Regions from separate parts of the Mesorhizobium sp. M0048 genome, predicted to be linked through region 2. Evidence: predicted binding sites of a transcription regulator. Region 2 holds the regulator's gene; each other region holds the start of a gene.
The links. Region 2 encodes LexA, which represses DNA repair genes until DNA is damaged. Its sites were predicted from a motif close to TGTTCNNNNTGTGTTCNG; they were not measured.
Positions count from the first base shown of each region.

Region 1: the regulator LexA is predicted to act here: its motif matches at 1,218-1,235, upstream of NKJ84_RS02915 (PA0069 family radical SAM protein).
Region 3: the regulator LexA is predicted to act here: its motif matches at 3,226-3,243, upstream of recA (recombinase RecA).

Region 1 covers NZ_JAMYUV010000002.1:141,170-146,125, forward strand. Annotated here, with positions in the region: gene NKJ84_RS02905 (phytanoyl-CoA dioxygenase family protein) at 1-465, opposite strand, end outside; gene NKJ84_RS02910 (glycosyltransferase) at 655-1,158, opposite strand; gene NKJ84_RS02915 (PA0069 family radical SAM protein) at 1,310-2,464, shown strand; gene rnhB (ribonuclease HII) at 2,633-3,328, shown strand; gene NKJ84_RS02925 (F0F1 ATP synthase subunit B) at 3,588-4,079, opposite strand; gene NKJ84_RS02930 (F0F1 ATP synthase subunit B) at 4,090-4,671, opposite strand; gene NKJ84_RS02935 (F0F1 ATP synthase subunit C) at 4,753-4,956, opposite strand, start outside.
Region 2 covers NZ_JAMYUV010000016.1:88,013-92,968, reverse strand. Annotated here, with positions in the region: gene NKJ84_RS16385 (ComEC/Rec2 family competence protein) at 1-2,152, shown strand, start outside; gene lexA (transcriptional repressor LexA) at 2,146-2,880, opposite strand; gene kynU (kynureninase) at 3,329-4,576, shown strand; gene NKJ84_RS16370 (hormone-sensitive lipase) at 4,673-4,956, shown strand, end outside.
Region 3 covers NZ_JAMYUV010000008.1:47,471-52,426, reverse strand. Annotated here, with positions in the region: gene NKJ84_RS10830 (SUF system Fe-S cluster assembly protein) at 1-127, shown strand, start outside; gene NKJ84_RS10825 (STM3941 family protein) at 51-662, opposite strand; gene sufA (Fe-S cluster assembly scaffold SufA) at 795-1,175, shown strand; gene NKJ84_RS10815 (GFA family protein) at 1,211-1,708, opposite strand; gene NKJ84_RS10810 (TfoX/Sxy family protein) at 1,800-2,123, shown strand; gene NKJ84_RS10805 (PfkB family carbohydrate kinase) at 2,158-3,090, opposite strand; gene recA (recombinase RecA) at 3,368-4,465, shown strand; gene alaS (alanine--tRNA ligase) at 4,726-4,956, shown strand, end outside.

The DNA.
Region 1 (4,956 bases), on a different contig from region 2:
GTCGAGGACCCGTTCGAAATAGTGACCGCTGAGCAGCGGGCGGCCGAAATGCTTTTCGGCATCGGCGTGTTTTTCGGGCAGGAATTCCAGCCGGCGGTCGAAATTGCCGAAGCATGGCGTGCGCTCGGCGAAGCGGGCAATCTCCTCATGGATGGCGGCCGGCAGCATCAGGCCCGAATAGAGCCCCTCCGTCCGCAGCCCGCCGACGACGGCATCGCGATCGACGCCGGCGAACATCGTTTCACCGACATTGCGCGCCGGCGGAACGGGCTTTGCACCGCGCCAGTGCAGGCGCCGCGCCGGCATGGTGCGGGCCAGCATGAACATCGGCAGCCATGCCGGATTCTCGCGAAGGTCGGAAAGATAGGTCGGGATGCGGGCGGCGATGCGGCGCAGCGTACCGCCGTTGCGTGCGATCGCCTCGAGGCTTGCAGCGCCGGACTTGTCGGGGCTTGAAAGGGTCATCGGGGTCCTCAAATGTCGATGGAACAGCATCGACGATAGTCGTCGCCGCCGCTCCGGCACACCCCAAACCCATTCGCCCGTTTCGCAGGGAATGGTAACCCCCGGCCAGATTTTGTGCAATGCACAATAAGCGACGACCCGCCAGAAAATTTGCTTGGGCGGCATTCCCTAGGCCGGGATGGTAAGCCGTCACTTCCGCGGCGCCACCCAGATCTCGGCGTGGAGCCTCCTGGTCGCCAGGCCGCGGGCGATCGCTTCGGCGCTGCGGGCGCTCTTTGATAGCGCGGCGGCCTGACGCTTGCTGATCACCAAGCCTTCGGCGAGAGCGCGATTTCCGGCAAAGACGCGTGACAGGAAGGGCGCGCGGCTGCCGCGTGCCCGCGAAAATCGCGCCGCCATGGTTTGCCTGGCGGTATGGGCGACGACCTCGTCGATCCAGCCCTCCCCCAGCCGCGCGCCCGGTTCCAGCAAGAGCAGCCAGTCGCCCTTGGCCTGCCTGATGCCCGCAGCGATGCCGCCGCTGACATAGTGGCAGCCGGCATGTTCGGCGACGCGGTGCGTCTGATCGGTCGAGCCGGTGTCGCAGACGAGAACGTCGCGCACCACGCCCTCGACCGCGCCGCCGATCAGCGAGGCGAGCGTGCGGGCAAGGCCCTCCTCGTCATTCAGGGTTTCGATCAGGACGCTGAGCATGTTTAGCCGAATAGCGGAAAGCGGTGGGCAGCGCCAGTTTTTGCGGCGCGCCGCGAGAAAGTTCTTGCTTTGTTCTCATCGATGCGATAGGAATACATTCATGAGCAGAGCGATTCGACAGCGGGCGGATAGTCCCTGGGAAAGGGCCAAAATGGAACAGATCGTGCGTGCCGACATTGCCGCCTTCGGCGCTGGCAGGGCCGAGATGGCGAATGCGATGATCGAGCAGAGCGGCATGCGCGTCCGTCCGGACCGCAATCGCGGCAGGTCGGCGGGCATCAATCCGTCCGGCCGTTTCGAGCCGGTCAGCCGGCATGTGTTCGATGACGGCTGGAATTCGCTGGAGGAGCTGCCGCCCTTCAGGACCGAGGTACAGGTCGAGAAGCCGCGCACCATCATCACCCGCAACGAATCGCCCGATATCTCCTTCGACCGCTCGATCAATCCCTATCGCGGCTGCGAACATGGCTGCGTCTATTGTTTCGCGCGGCCGACGCACAGCTTCATGGGCTTGTCGCCGGGGCTGGATTTCGAATCGAAGCTGTTTGCCAAGCCGGATGCGGCGCGGTTGCTCGACAAGGAATTGTCCAGGGACAATTACCAGCCGCGCACCATCGCCATAGGCACCAACACCGATCCCTATCAGCCGATAGAGAAGCAATACCGGATCATGCGCGAGATCCTCGAAGTTCTGGAGGCGCGCGGCCATCCGGTCGGCATCGTCACCAAATCGGCACTGGTGATCCGCGATATCGACATTCTGTCGCGCATGGCCGAGCGAGGGTTGGCCAAGGTGGCGCTGTCGGTGACGACATTGGACAGGATGCTGGCCAGAACGATGGAGCCGCGCGCGTCGACGCCGACCAAGCGGCTGGAGGCGGTCAGACAGCTTTCGGACGCCGGCATTCCGGCCTCGGTGATGGTCGCGCCGATCATCCCCGGACTGACCGACCCGGAAATGGAGCGCATCCTCGATTCGGCGCAGGCAGCGGGCGCGCGTGAAGCCGGCTATGTGCTGCTGCGCCTGCCGCTGGAGGTCGCGCCGATCTTCAAGGACTGGCTGCTGCGCCACTATCCCGACCGCTATCGCCACGTCATGTCGCTGATCCGTTCGATGCGCGACGGCAAGGACTACGATTCGGAATGGGGCAAGCGCATGAAAGGCTCCGGCCCCTATGCCTGGCAGATCGGCCGGCGTTTCGAGATCGCCGCCAAACGGCTCGGCCTCAATGCCGAACGGCGCTCGCTCAGGACCGACCAGTTCGTCCCCGCTGCCAAGGCAACCGAGCAGCTGATGCTGCTGTGACAAAGCGTCTCGCGCCAGCCGCTTTGAAGCGGCCGCAGAAGGCGAAAAATCCCGTCCGGCCTGTCCTGTCCCCGGGCTTGCAGACGGTAGCCCCCTCCTGGTCCGGTGCCCCGCCCGACCCGGAGGGGACTTGCGGAGAATCGGAGCCGATGCGAACCTCGCCGCACCATGGCTCGCCCGCGTTCCGATTCTCCGCTTCTCTTCGAAATCGTCGAGAAACCCGACTTCTCGTTCGAAACGAGAGCGATGGCCGAAGGCCTTTGGCCGGTGGCAGGGATGGACGAGGCCGGCCGCGGCCCACTCGCCGGGCCGGTGGTGGCGGCAGCGGTGGTGCTCGATCCCGCCAACATCCCCGACGGCCTCGATGATTCCAAGCGGCTGACGCATTTGCAGCGTGAGGCGCTGTTCATGAAAATCCTCGGCTCCTCACTCGCCGTGTCGATGGCCTCGGTCAGCGCCGAAGGCATCGATGCCTCCAACATTCTCAGGGCCAGCCTGGAGGCGATGCGCCGTGCAGTGGCCGGCCTGTCAATCCGGCCGAAGCTGGCACTGGCCGACGGCCGCGACGTGCCGCCCGGCCTGCCCTGCGAGGGCAAAGCGCTGATCAAGGGCGACCAGCGCTCGCAGTCGATCGCCGCAGCCTCGATCGTCGCCAAGGTGTTGCGCGACCGAATGATGTGCGGCTGCGGCAGCCATCATGCGCGTTACGGCTTCGAACTGCATATGGGCTACGCCACTGTGCGCCATCGCACGGCAATCGATCTGCACGGGCCGGTGGCGCGGCTGCACCGCGCCTCCTTCGCGCCGTTCCGGTTCGGCGGCACCGAGGTGCTGGAGGAAGAGGGTTTTTCGGGTTTGGATTGAGATTGGCGAAAGCGGCTGAGCGCGCAATCTCCCCCCTTGAGGGGGAGATGGCCGGCAGGCCAGAGGGGGTCGCCTTCGTGTGAAGCGTCAACGTTCTCTTTCGTCCCAGTGGCGTCGCGCCAGGACGTACCGCCCCCCTCTGTCGCCTTTGGCGACATCTCCCCCTCAAGGGGGGAGATTATGCGCTCTGCCGCTTTCGCCAACAAAAAAGCCGCCAGGTTTCCCCGGCGGCTTCCGATGAATTTCTCGACGAAGTCGCTTAATTCAGTTTCGACTTCAAATCCTGCAGGGAGGCGTTGAACAGGTCGGCGCCGGCCTTGGCGTCGATCTTGCCGGCCAGCAGCGCGCGCGCGGCTTCGACCGCAATGTCGACAGCGCTGGCACGCACTTCGCCGATCGCTTCGCGCTCGGCCTGGCCGATCTTCTGCTCGGCCAAGGCGGTGCGCCGGGCGACATAGTCCTCGGTCTTCTGGTGCGCCTCGGCGGCAAGCATGTCGGCTTCACGCTTGGCGGCGGCAACGATGGCCGCCGCCTCCTGCTCGGCTTCCTTGCGCTTGCGCTGGTATTGGCCAAGCAGCTGCTGTGCCTCTTCGCGCAACCGGCGCGCCTCCTCGAGCTCGGAGCTGATCTTGTCGGCCCGCGCATCGAGCGCCTTGGCGATCATGCCCGGCACCTTGATGTAGATGGCGATGCCGAGGAAGATTACGAGGGCAACCGTTGCCCAAAGCGTCGCGAGAGATGTGGCGTCCATGATGCGCTCCTCACCCGGCCACGGATTTGACCGCGGCCGCGATTTCGGCCTTGCTGGCCTTGCCGCCGACAAGCGCCTCGACGATGGCCGAAGCGGTGTCCTCGGCGATCGTGCCGACTTCCTTCATGGCATTGGCCTTGATGGAAGAAATACGCGCCTCGGCCTCGCCAAGCTTCTGGTCAAGCGCTGCCTCGATCGTCTTGCGGGCAGCTTCGGCTTCCGCCTTGGCCGCATCGTTGGCCTGCTGACCGATCGCATTGGCCTTGCCCTTGGCTTCCGCCAATTCCTGCTCATAGGCGGCAACGGCGGCATCGGCCTCGCTTTTCAACCGGGCAGCATGATCGAGATCCTGCGTGATGCGGTCGTTGCGAACGTCGATGATGCCGCCGACGCGCGGCATCACTACCCGTTTCAAGAAGAGGTAGAACAGCCCGAAAGTGATTGCCAGCCACACCAGCTGTGACGGGTACGTTGCCGGATTGAATGGCGGGAACGTGCCGTGCGCCTCGGCAGGCACGCCGGTGGCGGCGTGCGCGTCGGCTTCCGTTGCGGCGGGCGCGGACTCTTGCGCAAAGGCAGATGTCACGAACATGGACTATCCCCGAAATTCAGTCCCGCCGCAGGATCGCGGCCGGCCTGTTCAATTCTTCCCAATGTTCAGCCGAACAAATATTCAGCCGAACAGGGCGAGAAGCGCGATGAGAAGCGAGAAAATACCCAGCGCTTCGGTCACGGCGAAGCCGAAAATCAGACGGCCGAACTGGCCGTCGGCGGCCGACGGGTTGCGCAGCGCGCCCGCCAGATAGCTGCCGAAGATGTTGCCGAGGCCAACGCCCGCGCCGCCCATGCCGAGGCATGCGATGCCGGCGCCGATGTA
Region 2 (4,956 bases):
CGGGGTGGTCGTATATTTCGCGCTGTCGGTGGAGCCAGCCTTTCCGCAGCCGATCGCAATCGTGCTCCTCGCGGCCCTTTGTACGGTCGTCTCGCGTTCATGGCCCAGGACGCGCCTGTGTTTCATGGTGGCGCTGCTCTGCGCGCTTGGCGTGCTTGCCGCCAAGTTCGAGACCTGGCGTGTCGGGACGCATGTGCTCGGTTCTGAAATCTCGACGCGGCTGACGGGTCGCGTCGTATCGTACGAACCCATGGCTAGCGGCCGCATCAGGCTGACGATCGATGTGATCTCAACCGCCAGGCCGACGCTGCGCTACATGCCGGAACGGGTCCGCATTTCGGCGATGAAGATACCGGCTGAGCTGGCCGCTGGTTCCGAGATCGCCGGCTATGTGCGGTTGCTGCCGCCGACCGGCCCGGTGCGGCCCGACAGCTATGATTTCTCCTTCGACAGCTATTTCGCCGGTATCGGCGGCAGCGGCTTCTTTCTCGGCAATCCGAAGGTCGTGGCTTCGGGCAGCATGCCGCTTGCCGCGCGGCTTTCTTCCGCGATCGAAGACGCGCGCGAATCCATCGCCGACCATATCCGCAGCCGCATCGGCGGCGCCGAGGGCGAGATTGCTGCTGCGCTGATCGTTGGCGTGCGCGCCGGCATTCCCGAGGAGATCAACGAAGCGATGCGGCGTACAGGCATCTACCACATCATCTCCATCTCGGGGCTGCATATGGCGTTGGTCGCCGGCACCATCATGGCGCTGCTGCGCGGCGCCTTTGCGCTGTTTCCCGACTTCTCATCGCGACGGCCGGTCAAGAAATATGCCGCAGCCGCCGCGCTTTTTTCGATCGCGGCGTACCTCGTCTTTTCCGGCGTTGTGGTGGCGGCCGAACGCAGCTTCATCATGCTGGCGGTGATGCTCATCGCCGTGCTGTTCGACCGGGCCGCGCTCACCATGCGCAATCTGGCGATCTCGGCCATCGCGGTCATTCTGGTGTCGCCGCACGAGGTGGTCGGTCCGAGCTTCCAGATGTCCTTCGCCGCGACGGCGGCCCTTGTCGGCGCCTATGCCGGCTGGTCCGATTACCGCACCGGCAGGGCCACCACGCCGCCGCCCCGGCGATCGCCGCTACGCTTGGCCACGCGAAAGGTCCTGCTGGGCATGGGCGGCCTGGCGATGACCTCGATCATTGCAGGGAGCGCCACGGCGCTTTTCGCCATATGGCATTTCCAGCGCGTAGCGCCGCTCAGCCTGTTCGCCAATCTGGCCATCATGCCTATCGTCTCACTGGTCGTCATGCCCTTCGCCGTGCTCAGCGCGCTGGCGATGCCGTTCGGCGCGGATGGGCCTTTCCTTTACGTGATGGGCAAAGGGCTGACGGCGATGATCGCCCTGTCCGGTTGGATCTCCGAGCGCTCGCCGATCGATGCGGTGGGTCTGATTTCGCTGAGATCTGTCCTTCTGGTGACGATCGCCCTCGTCGTTGCCAGCATGGCGACGACCTGGTTGCGGCTCGCGGCAATTCCTTTTGCGCTCGCCGGCTTGCTAACGACAACGCAGACGCGCGTACCCGACGTATTGATCTCGGAGGACGCACGGCTGGTCGCGCTGCCGATCGGCAGCGGTGAGCTCGCCGTCAACCGGGCACGCCCGAATGAGTTCACGATCGACAACTGGAAACGCGCGCTCACATCAGAGGCTATCGTCGCGCCGGAAACACCTGGAAAGAACGATCCGCAATTCGACATTGCCGATCCGGCCGACCTACCGCCGGGCATGCCGTTCATTTGCACGGACGGTCTCTGCCTCGCCAGGCATCCATCCGGCGCGATCATTGCGCAAGCCAAGGACCGCGATACCGCACGGCCAGCCTGCGCCTTCGCCAGCTTGATCGTCATCGACGACGCCACCGCCCATAATCCCTGCTACTACGACCGGCTGGTCCTCGTCGTCACCAAACGGCAACTGGCGCGCGCGGGAAGTGCGGCCGTCTATTTCGATCCACAAGCGGCAACACGCGCCGAAATCCGCTTCGCCGTCGAAAAATCATACCGGCCCTGGCACGTGCAGCGGAAATTTTCACGCGCGGCGCGCGGCCTGCCGCCATACCGCAGAGCCGACAATCCAAAAGCCGGCACCAAGGGCGCAACTCAGTAGCGGCGGATCAGCCCAACGAGCTTGCCCTGCACCTTGACCCTGTCTGGTCCAAAGATGCGCGTCTCGTAGGCCGGATTGGCGGCCTCCAGGGCGATCGAGGCGCCCTTGCGGCGGAACCGCTTCAGCGTCGCTTCCTCCTCGTCGACCAAGGCCACCACGATCTCACCGGGGCTCGCCGTATCGGCGTTGCGGATGATCACCGTGTCGCCGTCGAAAATGCCAGCCTCGATCATCGAATCGCCTTTGACCTCGAGCGCATAATGCTCGCCGCCCATGATCATATCCGGCGGCACCGAAATCGAATGCGTCTGGTGCTGGATAGCATCGATCGGCACACCAGCGGCGATGCGGCCCATTACCGGGATCGAAACGGCGGCGACGACATCGTCGTCATTGCCGGCTGCAGGGACGCGCGACGATGTGGGCTTGCCCTGCCGAGGGGCACCTTGCCCAAGACTGCCCTGGATGACACTCGGCGAGAACTTGCGTGCCGCATTGAGGCCGGGGGCGATCGAGTCAGGCAGGCGTAGTACCTCCAGCGCACGGGCCCGGTTGGGCAAACGGCGAATGAAGCCGCGCTCCTCCAGCGCCGTAATCAGTCGGTGGATTCCGGATTTGGAAGCCAGGTCGAGCGCTTCCTTCATCTCGTCGAAGGAAGGTGGGATACCGCTTTCCTTCAACCTTTCGTGGATGAACATAAGCAGTTCGTGTTGTTTGCGTGTCAGCATAGCGACCCCCAACAGAATCAGAAAACAAACCCAGAACAGACACTATCTGTTCCAGTTGTGTTCCGCAACTGTTTAAAGTTTAATGAATGCGTTAAGGCTCGGGAAACAAACGACGTCCCCTACCGGCGTACCGTATTTTCACCGCCGCGAGCCTCATCCCCTTGATTCTGCTTTCGTTTGCGCCGTTCTGGCCTCCTTGAAGGCGGCACTGGCATCGGCCGTCGGTCGGCAAAGGGCACGGAATTGAACCCGTATCGACTGTGCGGTTTGGTCAATGCACCGTGAACGAAACGAACTCAAAACGCCAACCTCGGGCTAACTCCAGGTTTCCACCGCCTGGTCAGGCTGCTTCTCGCCGGTGGAGCCTTGCTACGCGCTACCCGGTAATGGAAGAACAGTTGATGCGTGTCCGGCGTTGCGTTGGATTTTTTGAGGGAGCAGGCAAATCATGACGGGAATTCCCGATCTCGTGGCCGTAAAGGCGATGGATGCCGCGGATCCGCTGGGCGCGATGCGCGACCGCTTTGTCTTGCCGCAAGGAGTGATCTATCTCGACGGCAATTCGCTAGGAGCTGCTTCACGTGCCGCTTTCGATGAATTGTACAAGGCCGCGACCGAAGAATGGTCGCATGATCTCATCCGCGCATGGAACACGGCCGGCTGGTTCAACATGCCGCTTGAACTTGGCGACCAGCTAGGGCGCCTGATCGGTGCCGCGGTCGGCCAGACGGTGGTCTGCGATACGACGTCGGTCAACATCTACAAGCTGCTGCACGCCGCCATGGCCATGCGACCGGAGCGGCAGGTCATCGTCGCCGAGGGCGATAGTTTTCCGACAGACCTCTACATGGCTGAGGGTGTGGTTTCGACGCGAAAAGATGCGCTGCTGCGCCTCTCGGGGGTCGACGCGCCGACCATCGAAGAGCTGATCGACGAACGCACCGCGGTGGTGCTGGTCAACCACGTCAACTACAAGTCGGGCGAACTGCGCGACATGCCGACGCTGACGCGCAGGGCTCAGGAAGCCGGGGCGATGATCGTCTGGGATCTCTGCCACACCGCCGGCGCGATGCCAGTCGAGCTCGACAAGGCAAACGCCGATTTTGCCGTTGGCTGCACCTACAAATATCTGAATGGCGGCCCGGGCGCGCCTGCCTTCATCTATGTGGCTGAGCGGCATCTTTCCGACATCCAGCAGCCGCTCACCGGCTGGTGGGGCCATGCACGGCCCTTCGCCTTCGAGCCAGGCTATGCGGCCGGCACCGGCATCCGCCGGTTTCTGTGCGGCACCCAGCCGGTCCTGTCGATGCGCACGCTGAAGGGCGCGCTCGACATCTGGAACGATGTCGACATGACGGCGGTGCGCAAGAAGAGCATCGCGCTGGCGGATCTGTTCATCGAGCTTGTCGAGGCAAAGTGCGGCACTTACGGGCTCACGCTCGAAAGCACGCGCGATGGGGAAAAACGCGGCAGCCAGATTTCATTCATGCATGAGCATGGCTACCAGGTCATGCGCGCGCTGATCGAACGTGGCGTGATCGGCGATTTTCGCGCGCCATCGACCATGCGCTTCGGCTTCACCCCGCTCTATGTCGGCTATGCCGATGTCTGGCAGGCCGTCAAAGTGCTTGAGGATATCCTGCGCACCGGTGCGTGGAAGGATGCGCGCTTCGCCATCAAAGCAGCTGTCACTTGAGATTGATGCGAGAGCTGGAATCGTGAGGCTGGCGACGACGTGCCGCGCGATGCTCACGGCTAGGTTGCAAGGCCATATTGCCAGGGAGGGCGCAGGGTGTTCGAACGTCACATTGCCGATTGGGACAACGCCTATGCCAACGGCGCCAACATAGCCGGCAGCGATCGCTGGCCGGCGGCCTGGATCGAGCCCGCGCGGGTTTTCCGCGACGTGCTTTCGACCGAGGGCAGGGCGCGGCTCGACATGGCCTATGGCGACAACCCACGCAACCGGCTCGATCTTTTCCTGCCGGCCATCAAGCCCAAGGGACTCGTGGTGTTCGTTCATGGCGGCTACTGGATGGAATTCGACAAGAATTTCTGGTCGCATCTTGCCGCTGG
Region 3 (4,956 bases), on a different contig from region 2:
TTGGGTGGAAAATGCCGTCGGCGCCGTCGAAGGCGTTTCCGGTGTCGAGGTCAACATGACCTTCGACCCGCCCTGGTCGCCCGACCGCATGTCGGAAGAGGCACAGGTGGCGGTGGGCTGGTATTGAGATCAGTCGACCTTGCACCGTATGCTTTGGCATAAGCCGTGATCGCTGAGAACAGCTCGTCAAACTTGACGTCGTGGTCTCCCGTGCCAATACACATCGCGTCTAAACCCATCGCTCTATTGGGTCCCCGACTCCAGCGCGCCATTTTGGTCAAAGATGGGCTCTGCCAGACGCTCTCTAGGACTTCTACCAAAAGGAACTTTTGTCGCCGGTAACTCCGCTCAGAAATGTGCTTCACGACACTCCATGGAATGAACTCTGCTGACAGGCGGACGTCCCAAAAGCCCTTAGGCGACAAAACTAGCGTCGGCCGTTTCAAATCGAAAAGACGCACCACAGCGATCACAAAAGTGCCGGTGAACAATATAGCCGTTATCCAACCGAGAAATTGCTTGAAGCTACCTGGAGCGATATTCGGCACTAGGCGCCATCCAAGCGCAATGCCTAAAGTTGTCATCGCTACCGATATAACAGCCAGCAGGCCGAGCCGAGCAGGAGATGACCGAAATTCAACTGTTTGATTGGTGTCAAGCATTTAGCCTCTCGCCATACTTCGATTGTCGCCAACTGAAATTACATCCAAATTGGTTGCAGTAAGCAGAAAACTTCACCATCTTAGGTAAGAATGATCCGCAGGCCTTGAACCCGCGTGAAAGTGGAGAACGATATGGGACGCTTCGCCGTCATCACCATGACCGAAAAGGCCGCCGACCGGGTCCGCGAGATCGTCGCGACCCGCGAGAACGCGCATGGCATCCGCCTGGGCATCAAGAAGGGTGGCTGCGCCGGCATGGAATATACCGTCGATCTGGTGACCGAACCCAACACCAAGGACGACCACATCGAGCGCGACGGCGCCCACGTCTATGTCGCGCCGGAGGCAGCGCTTTTCCTGTTCGGCACCGAGATGGATTTCGAGCAGACGACGCTGCGCACCGGCTTCACCTTCCGCAACCCGAACCAGAGCTCGGCCTGCGGCTGCGGCGAATCGGTCGAACTGAAGCCGGCCGATTTGAAGGCCTTGGCTGAAGCGCGCGCTTCCGCCTGATCTTTCCTTCTCCTCCGTTCACGGGGAGAAGGGACCTAATCCACCCACATTCCTGTTCGTTTGTGCCAGTCGGCAATTGATTCTTCCGGGTAGACGTCGAAGACCTTGTCCCTTTTGCCGATCTCCGGCTCGACCCAGTTCGCCTTGTATTTCAGCATAAGATGCACCTTCTCCGGCGGCTTTGGCAGGTCTGTGTCGATCGCCGAGGCGAAGGGATGCACCAGCTCCGGCCAGGTTGGGTCGTAGAGCCAGAGCGCCGTCCCGCATTTCGTGCAGAAGTTCCGCTCGCCCGTCGAGGTTTCGCGGTGCGGGTGCTCGTCGTCCTCGATCTCGGCGCGATAGACACCGAGATGGCGCTTGCCATGGATTTTCAGCGTCTCGTAATCGGCGCCGAGATTGATGGCGAAACCGCCGCCGCCCTGCTGCTTGCGGCAGATCGAGCAATAGCACAGCATGAACGGCACGGGCGTGTGGCTTTCCACCTCGAAACGCACGGCATTGCACCGGCAAGATCCTTTGAGCAGAAGCGGCATGAAAAACTCCGACGAAATTTGATTCTGAACTTGTCAGGATGGTGCCGGTTACGTCGATGACAAGGGGAAATCCGGGTGACATGATCGCCGCATGGACAACGAGCGCATAGAAGAGCTTTTCGAAGGCCTCGGCCCGGTCAGCATCCGCAGGATGTTCGGCGGCAAGGGCATCTATTTCGACGGCGTCATCGTCGCCATCGTCGTCCGTGGCGAACTGATGCTGAAGGCGGACGCCGAAAGCGCGCCGGATTTCGAAGCGGCCGGGTGCCGGCAATGGACCTACACCGACTCGCGCCACGGCAAGCTCGTGTCTATGCCCTATTGGAGCGTTCCCGACAGCGCTTTCGACGATCCAGACGAGATGGCGATCTGGGCGCGGCGTGCCTACGAGGCAGGACGGCGCGCCGGCAAATAGGCTGCGTCATGCTTCGGCAATTCCGGGCCGCATTTCACGCCAGTTCCCGCGCCTCGGGCACGAGCGCCAGCGCCTCGGCAAAGCTGGCGCTGGTGAAGGCGGCGCGCTCGACGGCGAGCGCCGCGGCGGCAATGCCTTCGCGCAGTGCCGCGCGCAGCGTCAGGCCGCGCAGCAGGGCAGCGATCGTGGCGCCTGCCAATGCGTCGCCGGCGCCGGCAACGTCGGTCCGTTTTTGTAGCGGCCGTGGCGAGATCGAGAACGCGCCGGTTTGGTCGAAACCGAGCACCGGACCGTCGCCGTCGGTGACCACGCCGCTTTTCAGGCCGGCGCGTCTCAGGCCGTCGATGACGCCTTGATCGTCAGCATCGATGTCAACGCCGGCGATCACGCCGGCCTCGTGCCGGTTCATGAAGGCCAGCGCTAGAAGTCCGAGCACCGGCGTCAGCCGCGCCGCTCTGTTGGGCGAGACGGCAAGCGCAAACACCGCCTTGCCGGCGGCGAGTGCCGCCATCCGCTCCAGCGCGGTCGACGGCAGGTTGGCGTCGCACAGGATCGCATCGGCCGAACCGATAGCTTCGCGCACCTTGGCGCGGCGAATTTGCTTGGGAAGCGCCAGCTCGTAGAGCACCATGTCGGCAAGGCCGGCGATCAGTCCGCCATCGCTATCGATCAGCATCGTATGGCTTGGCGTTGCCCGGTCGAGGAACACCGCCGACAGGTCGGCAATGCCGGCCTCGGTGACGGCGCGCAAGACCGTGTCGCCAAGGGCATCGCCGCCGCGCACCGAAAGCAGCGAGGCCGAGGCGCCGCGTCGCACCGCCCAGCGCAAGGCGTTGAAGACGGCGCCGCCAACATGCTCGCGCATCGTGCCGGGGTTCAAGGCGGCTGGCACGAAGGCGCCGGCAACCCGGCCGCGCCGCTCGATATAGGCGCCGCCCACGGCCAGGATCGTCGGGGAGTTCATCATGCCGGCAAAATGCCCTTTGCTGTTGCGCGGGAGGAGACTAGGTCGCTGGGCGGAACCCTGCAATCGCGGGTGCGATTCGGTTGGTGACGGCAGCGGCGCCGCATGCGAGGCGGGAGGCATTGGGAAGCAAATTTACGAAACAAAAATAGAACAAATATGGATATCCGTTATTTTTCAAATCCTTGCCGCTCATTGACAAATGAGAACAAACGAGGTACATTCTTTTAAGGATTGCGGGATTGTCCGGCCTCCATTGACGACCACGGGGTGATGTATCATGGCTCAGAATTCTTTGCGGCTTGTAGAGGACAAAGCGGTGGACAAATCAAAGGCTCTGGATGCGGCGCTGTCGCAAATCGAGCGTGCCTTCGGCAAAGGCTCGATCATGCGGCTCGGCGCAAACGAGCAGGTCGTCGAGATCGAAACAGTGCCGACCGGCTCGCTTGGGCTGGACATCGCGCTTGGCGTCGGTGGCCTGCCGCGCGGCCGCATCGTCGAGATCTACGGGCCGGAAAGCTCGGGCAAGACGACGCTGGCGCTGCACACGGTGGCCGAAGCCCAGAAGAAGGGCGGCATCTGCGCCTTCGTCGATGCCGAGCACGCGCTCGACCCGGTCTATGCCCGCAAGCTCGGCGTCGATCTCGAAAACCTATTGATCTCGCAGCCCGATACCGGCGAGCAGGCGCTGGAGATCTGCGACACGCTGGTGCGCTCCGGCGCCATCGACGTGCTGGTGGTCGATTCGGTGGCGGCGCTGACGCCGCGGGCGGAAATCGAAGGCGAGATGGGCGATTCGCTGCCCGGCCTGCAGGCGCGCCTGATGAGCCAGGCACTGCGCAAGCTCACCGCCTCGATCTCGCGCTCCAACACCATGGTCATCTTCATCAACCAGATCCGCATGAAGATCGGCGTCATGTTCGGGTCGCCCGAGACGACGACCGGCGGCAATGCGCTGAAATTCTATGCTTCGGTCCGCCTCGACATCCGCCGCATCGGCTCGGTCAAGGATCGCGACGAGGTCGTCGGCAACCAGACCCGCGTCAAGGTGGTCAAGAACAAGCTGGCGCCGCCCTTCAAGGTGGTCGAGTTCGACATCATGTATGGCGAGGGCGTCTCCAAGACCGGCGAGCTGGTCGATCTCGGCGTCAAGGCCGGCGTGGTCGAAAAGTCGGGCGCCTGGTTCTCCTACAATTCGCAGCGTCTTGGCCAGGGCCGCGAAAACGCAAAACTGTTCCTGCGCGATAATCCCGACACGGCGCGCGAGATCGAGCTGGCGCTGCGACAGAATGCCGGGCTGATCGCCGAGAAATTCCTTGAAAACGGCGGCTCCGAAAGCAGCGACGACGGTTTCGAGGACGACGCTGGGGTGATGTAGGGCAGGCGACGCCTCGCGGAGCCTCAGCCGGGTTTCGATTTGATGTTTTGATTTTGAGTTTGCGTAATCGATGCGTTTCGAACCGCCGGCCCCGTGCCGGCGGTTTGCGTTTGACGGCGGGGCAGAAGCCATTTCAAAGCGCTGGTGAAAGCGGGGATTTGAGCCCGTTTGGTGTTTCTGGACAGGCTGCGGTGCGACCGCTAAAAGGCCATGTCTATTTTCCGCCGGCAGCCGGCGGTTCTCTCGAAAAGGCAGTATTCATGAGTGGCGTCAACGAGATCCGGTCGGCATTTCTCGACTATTTTCGCAAGGAAGGTCACGAGGTCGTCGCGTCAAGCCCGCTGGTGCCGCGCAACGACCCGACGCTTATGTTCACCAATGCCGGCATGGTGCAGTTCAAGAACGTTTTCACCGGTCTGGAGAAGCGGCCCTATTCGCGCGCCACGACTGCCCAGAAGAGTGTTCGCGCCGGCGGCAAGCACAACGACCTC